2 regions of the Cellulomonas sp. FA1 genome follow, and region 1 is predicted to be linked to the other one. Evidence: riboswitches for the same ligand, from Rfam matches in the RefSeq annotation. Region 1 holds a riboswitch; the other holds the start of a gene.

The links. A riboswitch is a leader RNA that binds a small molecule or an ion and turns the genes downstream of it on or off. The one in region 1 is predicted to bind S-adenosylmethionine.
Region 2: it holds a riboswitch for S-adenosylmethionine, as region 1 does, so the genes downstream of both, GY42_RS13715 (methylenetetrahydrofolate reductase) here and GY42_RS09675 (LLM class flavin-dependent oxidoreductase) in region 1, are expected to answer to the same signal.

Annotation. Positions count from the first base shown of each region.
Region 1 covers NZ_LBMY01000001.1:2,136,961-2,141,368, reverse strand. Annotated here, with positions in the region: gene purL (phosphoribosylformylglycinamidine synthase subunit PurL) at 1-2,118, shown strand, start outside; SAM riboswitch class IV at 2,305-2,410, shown strand; gene GY42_RS09675 (LLM class flavin-dependent oxidoreductase) at 2,850-3,992, shown strand; gene GY42_RS09670 (NtaA/DmoA family FMN-dependent monooxygenase) at 4,005-4,408, shown strand, end outside.
Region 2 covers NZ_LBMY01000001.1:3,050,821-3,055,228, reverse strand. Annotated here, with positions in the region: gene GY42_RS18335 (hypothetical protein) at 1-245, opposite strand, end outside; gene GY42_RS13725 (DNA-3-methyladenine glycosylase I) at 385-993, shown strand; gene GY42_RS13720 (hypothetical protein) at 1,103-1,321, shown strand; SAM riboswitch class I at 1,484-1,590, shown strand; gene GY42_RS13715 (methylenetetrahydrofolate reductase) at 1,673-2,758, shown strand; gene metE (5-methyltetrahydropteroyltriglutamate--homocysteine S-methyltransferase) at 2,755-4,408, shown strand, end outside.

The sequences.
Region 1 (4,408 bases):
CTCGTCGGCATCGGCGAGAACGCCGGCGTGGTGGACATCGGCGACGGCTGGGCCGTGACGTTCAAGGTCGAGTCGCACAACCACCCGTCGTACGTCGAGCCGTACCAGGGCGCCGCGACGGGTGTCGGCGGGATCGTGCGCGACATCATCTCGATGGGTGCGCGGCCCGTGGCGGTCATGGACCAGCTGCGGTTCGGCGCACCCGAGCACCCCGACACCGCGCGCGTCGTGCACGGCGTCGTGTCGGGCGTCGGCGGGTACGGCAACAGCCTGGGCCTGCCGAACATCGGCGGCGAGCTCGTGTTCGACGCCTGCTACCAGGGCAACCCGCTGGTCAACGCGCTGTGCCTGGGCGTGCTCCGGCACGAGGACATCCACCTGGCCAACGCCTCGGGCGTCGGCAACAAGGTCGTGCTGTTCGGCGCGCGCACGGGCGGCGACGGCATCGGCGGCGCGTCGATCCTCGCGTCCGAGACGTTCGACGACGAGAAGCCGTCGAAGCGCCCGTCGGTGCAGGTCGGCGACCCGTTCATGGAGAAGGTGCTCATCGAGTGCTGCCTCGAGCTGTACGCCGCGCGCGTCGTCGAGGGCATCCAGGACCTGGGGGCCGCGGGCATCTCGTGCGCGACGAGCGAGCTCGCGTCCAACGGTGACGGCGGCATGCACGTCGACCTCGAGAACGTGCTGCTGCGTGACCCCACCCTGACGGCCGGCGAGATCCTCATGTCGGAGTCGCAGGAGCGCATGATGGCGGTCGTCAGCCCCGAGAAGCTCGACGAGTTCCTCGCGATCACCGCGCGCTGGGACGTCGAGACGGCCGTGATCGGCGAGGTCACGGGCACCGGGCGCCTGACCATCGACCACCACGGCGACCGCATCGTCGACGTCGACCCGAAGACCGTCGCGCACGAGGGGCCGGTCTACGACCGCCCGTACGCGCGCCCCGCGTGGCAGGACGGGCTCGTCGCCGACTCGGTGAGCACGCCCGAGGGCGCGCGGCGGTACGCGCGCCCGGAGTCCGCCGACGAGCTGCGCGCGACGCTGCTGCGGCTGCTCGCGTCGCCGAACCTCGCGTCGCCCGCGTGGGTCACCGACCAGTACGACCGGTTCGTGCAGGGCAACACCGCGCTCGCGCAGCCCGACGACTCGGGCGTCGTGCGCGTCGACGAGACGACGGGCCTGGGCGTCGCGCTCGCGACCGACGCGAACGGGCGCTATGCCAAGCTCGACCCGTACACGGGCGCGCAGCTCGCGCTCGCCGAGGCGTACCGCAACGTCGCGACGGTCGGCGCGCGGCCCATGGCCGTCACCGACTGCCTCAACTTCGGCAGCCCCGAGCACCCCGACTCGATGTGGCAGCTCGTCGAGGCGATCCGCGGCCTGGCCGACGCGTGCCAGACGCTCGAGGTGCCGGTGACCGGCGGCAACGTGTCGCTGTACAACGGCACGGGCGAGCCCGGGCAGATCGACTCGTCGATCCACCCGACGCCCGTGGTCGGCGTGCTGGGCGTGCTCGACGACGTCGCGGACGCCGTGCCCTCGGGGTGGACGCAGCCGGGCCAGGCCGTCTACCTGCTGGGCACGACGCGCGCCGAGCTCGACGGGTCGGCGTGGGCCGACGTCGTGCACGGGCACCTGGGCGGCGTGCCGCCGCGCGTCGACCTCGACGCCGAGCGCCGCCTCGCGCAGGTGCTCGTCGCCGCGGCGCGCGACGACCTGGTCGACGCGGCGCACGACCTGTCGGAGGGCGGGCTCGCGCTCGCGCTCGTCGAGTCGAGCCTGCGCTACGGCGTGGGCGTGCAGGTCGACCTCGACGCGTTGTGCGCGCGCGACGGCGTGACGCCGTTCGAGGCGCTGTTCTCCGAGTCGCAGGCGCGCGTGCTCGTCGCCGTGCCGCGCTCGGAGGAGGTGCGCCTGCAGGACCTGTGCACCGCGCGCGGCGTGCTCGCGCTGCGGCTGGGGGAGACGGCCGAGGCGTGCTCGCCGGGGGCCGGGACGCCCGTCGACGACGCGGACCACGCGCACGCGGCCGCCGTCGAGGTGCGGGGGCTGTTCACGCTGCCGCTCGCGGAGGCCCGTGCCGAGTGGGAGGCGACGCTGCCGCGCCTGTTCGGCTGACGGCGCCTGCTCGACCCCGACGCCCGCCCTCGCGCCCCGTGCGCGGCGGCGGGCGTCGTCGTGCCCGGAGGGGTGTCGGGCCTGCGTGCGTCCCGGATCGTGGACGCGGTGTCCGCGGGCGTTGACACGGCCCGTGGGCGGGCATAAATTTCCGATCAATCAAGTCGGCTTTATGTCGACGACACAGGTCACGAGCTCCGACGCGAAGCCCCGGCTGGTCGGACGGCAACCCACCCGCGCGGCGGGGTGCCCCGGGTGAGGACCAGGCGCACGCCGTGCGCAACGACCGCGAGGGACGGACCGACATGGAGCGACAGGTGAGCAGGCAGACGGCCGCGCGGCGCGAGCACGCGACCTGTCCGGCGCCGTGCCGGGCCCTGCGCGACTGTCGCTGACCCGACCTCCCGCGGCGCCGTCGTGCCGCCGCCCGCGTCGTCGGCGACGAGCCCGTCGTGCTCGACACCGGCACCGCTGACCCCGTCGCGACGCGCACGCCGCGCTCGACGCCGGCACCGCTGACCCGGTGGCGACCCCGCCGGGGCGGTGACCGCACCCGCGGCGCCCGCCGTGGACGTGAGCCGTCGTGCCCTCGGCGGACCGGCCGCGTCCCCCATCACGCGGACGCCGCGGCGTCGCCTCGCCGCACCTCGGAACCCCCACCTCCCCACCCCGGGGACCCGCACGCCCCGTCGACCGACGCGGGCGCGGTCCCGCGCACCCCTGGAGCATCCGTGCCCGACACCCGCCCGTCCCTGCACCTCGGCGTCGACCTCACCGACGCCGGCGCCCACCCCGCCGCGTGGCGCACCGTCCCGGCCGCCGCGCACGGCTGGTTCGACCCCCGCCGCACCGCCGAGCTGCTGGCGACCGCGCAGCGCGGCCTGCTCGACCTCGCGGTCCTCGACGACGACCACGTGCTGCAGGAGGCACCCGCCGGTGGCCTGCAGGGCCGGCTCGACGCGGTGCTGCTCGCGGCGCACCTCGCACCGCGCAGCGCCGGCATCGGCCTGGTCGCGCGCACCGACACGACGCACACCGAGCCGTTCCACGTCTCCAAGGCGATCGCCACGGTCGACCACGTCAGCCGCGGGCGCGCGGGGTGGCAGGTCGGCTGGTCCACGGGCCCCGCGCAGGCCGCGGCGTTCGGGCGCAAGGACCCGCAGGACCACGACGACGCGGTCGACGAGGCCGCCGAGGTCGCGCACGTCGTCGGGCTGCTGTGGGACTCGTGGGAGGACGACGCCGTGATCCGTGACGTCGCGACCGGCCGCTACGTCGACCGCGACAAGCTGCACCGGGTCGACCACGCGGGCCCGCGGTTCTCGGTCGCCGGGCCGTCGATCACGCCCCGTCCGCCGCAGGGTCGCCCGCCGGTCGTCGTGCCGGTCACGTCCGACGCGACGCTCGCGCTCGCGGCGCGCCACGCCGACGTCGTGCGGCTGCGCGCGACCGACGTGAGCGCGGCCCGCGCGCAGCGCGACCGCCTGCACGAGCAGGCCGTCGCGGCGGGGCGGGACCCGCGCGACCTGCGCGTGCTCGTCGACACCTCCCTGCTGCTGGCCGACGACCGGTCGTCGGCGGCGGCCCGGCTCGCGGTCCTCGACGACCTGGCGGGCGAGCCGTGGCGCCCGGCGTCGCTCACGCACGTCGGCACGCCGGCGGACCTCGCGGCCGTGCTCGACGCGTGGCGCGAGGTGGTCGACGGGTTCCACCTGCTGCCGGCGGTGCTGCCCACGGACCTCGACGCGGTGGTCGACGGGCTGGTGCCGCTGCTGCAGGACGCGGGTCTGTTCCGCACCTCCTACCCGGGCACGACGCTGCGCGACACCCTCGGGCTCGCGCGCCCCGCCAACGTCCTCGCCGCGACGGCCTGAGAGGGGTCCGCCATGACCACGCGTCCGCGCAAGCAGGTCCGGCTCGGGGTGCACTTCCCGGGCGTCAACAGCACGACGGTCTGGAGCGACCCCACGGCGGGCAGCCAGGTCGACTTCTCGTCGTTCGAGCACCTCGCCACGCGCGCCGAGGCCGCGCACCTGGACTTCTTCTTCCTCGCCGAGGGCCTGCGGCTGCGCGAGCACAAGGGCCGCATCCACGACCTCGACGTCGTCGGGCGACCCGACACGCTGCCCGTGCTCGCGGCCCTCGCCGCGGTGACCGACCGCCTCGGCCTGGCGGGCACCATCAGCACGACCTTCAACGAGCCGTGGGAGGTCGCGCGGCAGTTCGCGACGCTCGACGTGCTGTCGCGCGGACGCGCCGCGTGGAACCTCGTGACCAGCCCCGACGCGTT
Region 2 (4,408 bases), 910 kb from region 1:
CCCGCGGTCGTGGCCGGCGACGCGGCCGGGGTCGCGCTCGGGCTCGCCGGTGCGGTCGGTGTCGTGGCCGCCGGGGTCGGCGTGGGCGACGTCGTGGGGGCCGCCGTGCCGTCGTCGCCGCCGCGTGTCAGGAGCAGCGCGACGACGACGCCGACGAGCACGACGACCGCGACGGCCCACGGCCACCAGGGCGCGCGGCGGGTGGGACCGGGACCGGGAGTGGCGGGTGCTGCCGGTGTGCTCATGCAGCCCTGCCTACTCCGGTTGCCCGGGGCACGCACCTCGGACGGATCCGGGCCGACCCCAGGCCCGCCCGGCGGGCGGCGACGCACGGCGGCGTGAACCGCCACGCGGGGTGTCGGCGGGACGGGCCAGACTCGTGCCATGACGACCACGGCCCCCTCACCCGACGCGACGCCCGCGGCACCGCTGGCGCAGGACGAGCCGTTCCGGTGCTTCGGCTCCGGCGACCCGGTGTACGCGGCCTACCACGACGACGAGTGGGGCGTCCCGGTCCACGACGAGCACGCGCTGTACGAGCGGATCTCGCTCGAGGCGTTCCAGTCGGGCCTCGCGTGGATCACGATCCTGCGCAAGCGGCCGGCGTTCCGCACGGCGTTCGCCGGGTTCGACCCCGAGGTCGTGGCGACCTTCGGCGAGGACGACGTCGCGCGGCTCATGGCGGACGCGGGGATCGTGCGCAACCGCGCGAAGGTCGACGCGACGATCGCGAACGCCCGCGCGCTGCTCGCGCTGCACGACTCCGGCCGCACGCTCGACGAGGTGCTGTGGTCGCACGCGCCCACGGCGCCCCGCGAGCGCCCGCGCAGCTACGCCGACGTGCCCGCGCGGACCGCCGAGTCGGCCGCGCTGGCCAAGGAGCTCAAGTCGCTCGGCTTCCGGTTCGTCGGCCCGACCACCGCGTACGCCGCGATGCAGGCGTGCGGCGTGGTCGACGACCACCTCGCGGCGTGCGTCGTGGTGGCCGGGTGACCCCGCGTCCCCCGGGTGGCGCGCGCGCTGCTCCGGCGGGGTGACGCGTGGGGTGAACAAGCGTCCGGCGGCCGACGGGGCCCTTCCCACCGCCGCTAAGGTCGCCCCCATGACCCACCACGCGCACCCGGACGGGCAGCACGACCCCGTGCAGGCCGCGCACGAGGCGTGGTGGACGGCGGGCGAGCCCGACCCGCAGGTGCTCGCGGCCGTGCACGAGGGCCTGCACGACGTCCCCGTGATGACCCCGGCGACGTCCTGGTTCGGTCTGCCGCACCAGCGCACGGCACGCGAGGCGCTGCCCTCGCTGCACCGCCGCCGCCGCTGACCCCTGCCGTCCACCCGGCGTCGCCCCGGGCGGTCGGCGTGCGACGAGCTGTTCCGACCCACTCCGGCCCGTCGGAGCCGGGAGGGCCGCCGACCGAACGAAGTCGTCTCACTGAACGAGAAGCGCTGTCCGCCATCCGGGCATGGCCGCTAGCATCGTCGTCGACCATCCAGAGCGGCTGAGAGACCTGGCTCCGCGACGCCGCAGCAACCCCCCTCCCTGCGAGGGTGTGGGTGCTTCCGCCAGGAACGATGGAGTGACGATGACCGTCTGCGCCCTGGCGACCGACCCCTCGTGCAGCCCGTGCTGCCCCGTGAGCGCACGCACCGCGTGCCTCCCGGGCCGCACCCGATGACCCTCGTGGCCGAGGTCGAGGCACCCGCCCCGCCGCCCGCCCGGGCCGCCGGCCGGCGCGCCGAGCAGGCGGGCGCCCTCGACCGGCCCACCGTGTCCTTCGAGCTCTTCCCGCCCCGGAACCCCGACGCCGCGCCGCGGCTCTGGCGCACGGTGCGCGAGCTCGAGACCGTCGAGCCCGACTTCGTGTCCGTGACCTACGGCGCGTCGGGCCGCACGCGCGAGACCACGCGCGTGCTCGTGCGGCGCCTGCTGCGCGAGACGTCGCTGACCCCGATCGCGCACCTGACCTGCGTGGGCACCTCGCGCGACGAGGTCACGACGATCGTCGAGGAGTTCCTCGACGAGGGCGTGCGCTCGTTCCTCGCGCTGCGCGGCGACCCGCCCGCGGGCGAGCCGGACTGGCGTCCGCACCCCGACGGCGTGCACACCGCCGCCGAGCTGGTCGAGCTGCTCCGCGAGATCGAGGGCCGCCGGTGCGGCCGCTCCGCGTCGCAGGCGGTGCGCGCCCGCGTCCGCCCGCTGTCCGTGGCGGTCGCGGCGTTCCCGCGCGGCAACCACGCGACCGGCGGCACACGCGCGCAGGACGTGCAGGCGCTGCTCGCCAAGCAGGAGGCGGGCGCCGACTTCGCGATCTCGCAGGTCTTCTTCGACGCCGAGGCCTACCTCGGTCTCGTCGCCGAGGCGCGCGAGGCCGGCGTCACCATCCCGATCGTGCCGGGGATCATCCCCACCACCGACCCGGCCCGCCTGCTGCGCGTGCAGGAGCTGACGGGCGTGCCCGTGCCGCAGCGCCTGCTCGACCTGCTCGGCGGCACCGACGACCCCGCGGAGCGCCACCGGCGCGGCACGCGCGCCGGTGTCGACCTGGTCAACGGCGTGCTGGACGGCGGCGCGCCCGGCGTGCACGTCTACACGTTCAACACCCACGAGGCGGCGCTCGACCTGCTCGACGGCGCCGACCTCGTCGGCGGACGGCGCACCACCGTCGCCGACCCCGCCCCGCCCACGACCACCGCACCCACGACCACGGCCGCGCCCACCGGCGCCGCCTCGACGACTCCGCGAGGGAACCTGTCATGACCAGCACCACGCCCGCCGCGCCGGCCACCCCGGCCTTCCCCACCGGCTCCGTCCTCGGCTACCCCCGCATCGGCCCGCGCCGCGAGCTCAAGAAGGCCCTCGAGGCGTTCTGGGCCGGCCGCAGGACGGCCGACGAGGTCGAGGCCGTGGCCGCCGACCTGCGCCGGCGCACCCGCGCCCGCCTCGCCGAGCTCGGCCTCGCGACCGACGCCCCCGCGATCCCGAGCGCGTTCTCGTTCTACGACCACGTGCTCGACACGGCCGCGCTCGTCGGCGCCGTGCCCGCCCGCTTCGCCGACCTGCAGGACGCCGACGGGCGCCTCGACCTCGCCGGGTACTCGACGGTCGCGCGCGGCCGCGGCGACGACCTGCCGCTCGAGATGACCAAGTGGTTCGACACGAACTACCACTACCTGGTCCCCGAGATCGGCCCGGGCACGGCGTTCCGCTACGCGTCGGACCGCCCGGTCGCCGAGTTCGCCGAGGCGCTCGCCGACGGCGTGCTCACGCGTCCCGTCGTCGTCGGCCCCGTGACGTTCCTCGCGCTCGCGAAGCCCACCGAGGACGCGCCCGCGGGCTTCCACCCGCTCGACAGGCTCGACGACCTGCTGCCGGTCTACGCGCGCCTGCTCACCGAGCTCGCCGCCGCGGGCGCGACGTGGGTGCAGCTCGACGAGCCCGCGCTCGTCTCCGACTCGATCGGCGTCGACGCGGCGGTGCTGGCCGAGGCCACGACCCGCGCCTACCGCGCGCTCGCGACCGAGCTCGCACGACCCGAGCGGCCCGCAGTCCTCGTCGCGGCGCCCTACGGCGACCTGGGCGCGGCGCTGCCCGTGCTCGCGGCCACCGACGTCGAGGGTCTCGCGATCGACCTCGTGCGCGGCGACGCGCCCACGGTCCCGGTGCCCGGCCTGGCCGGCAAGACGCTCGTCGGCGGCGTCGTCGACGGCCACAACATCTGGCGCGCGGACCTCGACGCGAGGCTCACGGTGCTCGAGCAGCTCGCGGGCCTCGGTGCGGCCGCCGTCGCGGTCGGCACGTCGACGTCGCTGTTCCACGTGCCGCACACGCTCGACGACGAGCCCGCGCTCGACCGCACGCTCGTGCAGTGGCTCGCGTTCGCCGACGAGAAGGTCCGCGAGGTCGCGACGCTCGCGACGGGCCTGACCGAGGGCCGTGAGGCCGTGCGCACCGAGCTGCTCGCGGCGTCCGACGCGGTGCGCAGCCGCGCGACGGCACCCGGCGTGGTCCGGCCCGAGGTGCGCGAGCGCGCCGCCGCGCTCACCGACGACCAGTTCCGCCGCGGCCCGTTCGCGGCGCGCAAGGCCGCGCAGGCCGAGCGCCTGCGGCTGCCCGCGCTGCCGACCACGACGATCGGCTCGTTCCCGCAGACGCCCGAGATCCGCAAGGCCCGCGCCGCGTTCGGCAAGGGCGAGCTGTCGGCGGCGGCGTACGAGGACGAGATGAAGGCGGAGATCCGCCGGGTCGTCGAGCTGCAGGAGCGCATCGGCCTGGACGTGCTGGTGCACGGCGAGCCCGAGCGCAACGACATGGTGCAGTACTTCGCCGAGAACCTCGACGGGTTCGCGGTCACGCAGAACGGCTGGGTGCAGTCGTACGGCTCGCGCTGCACGCGCCCGTCGATCCTGT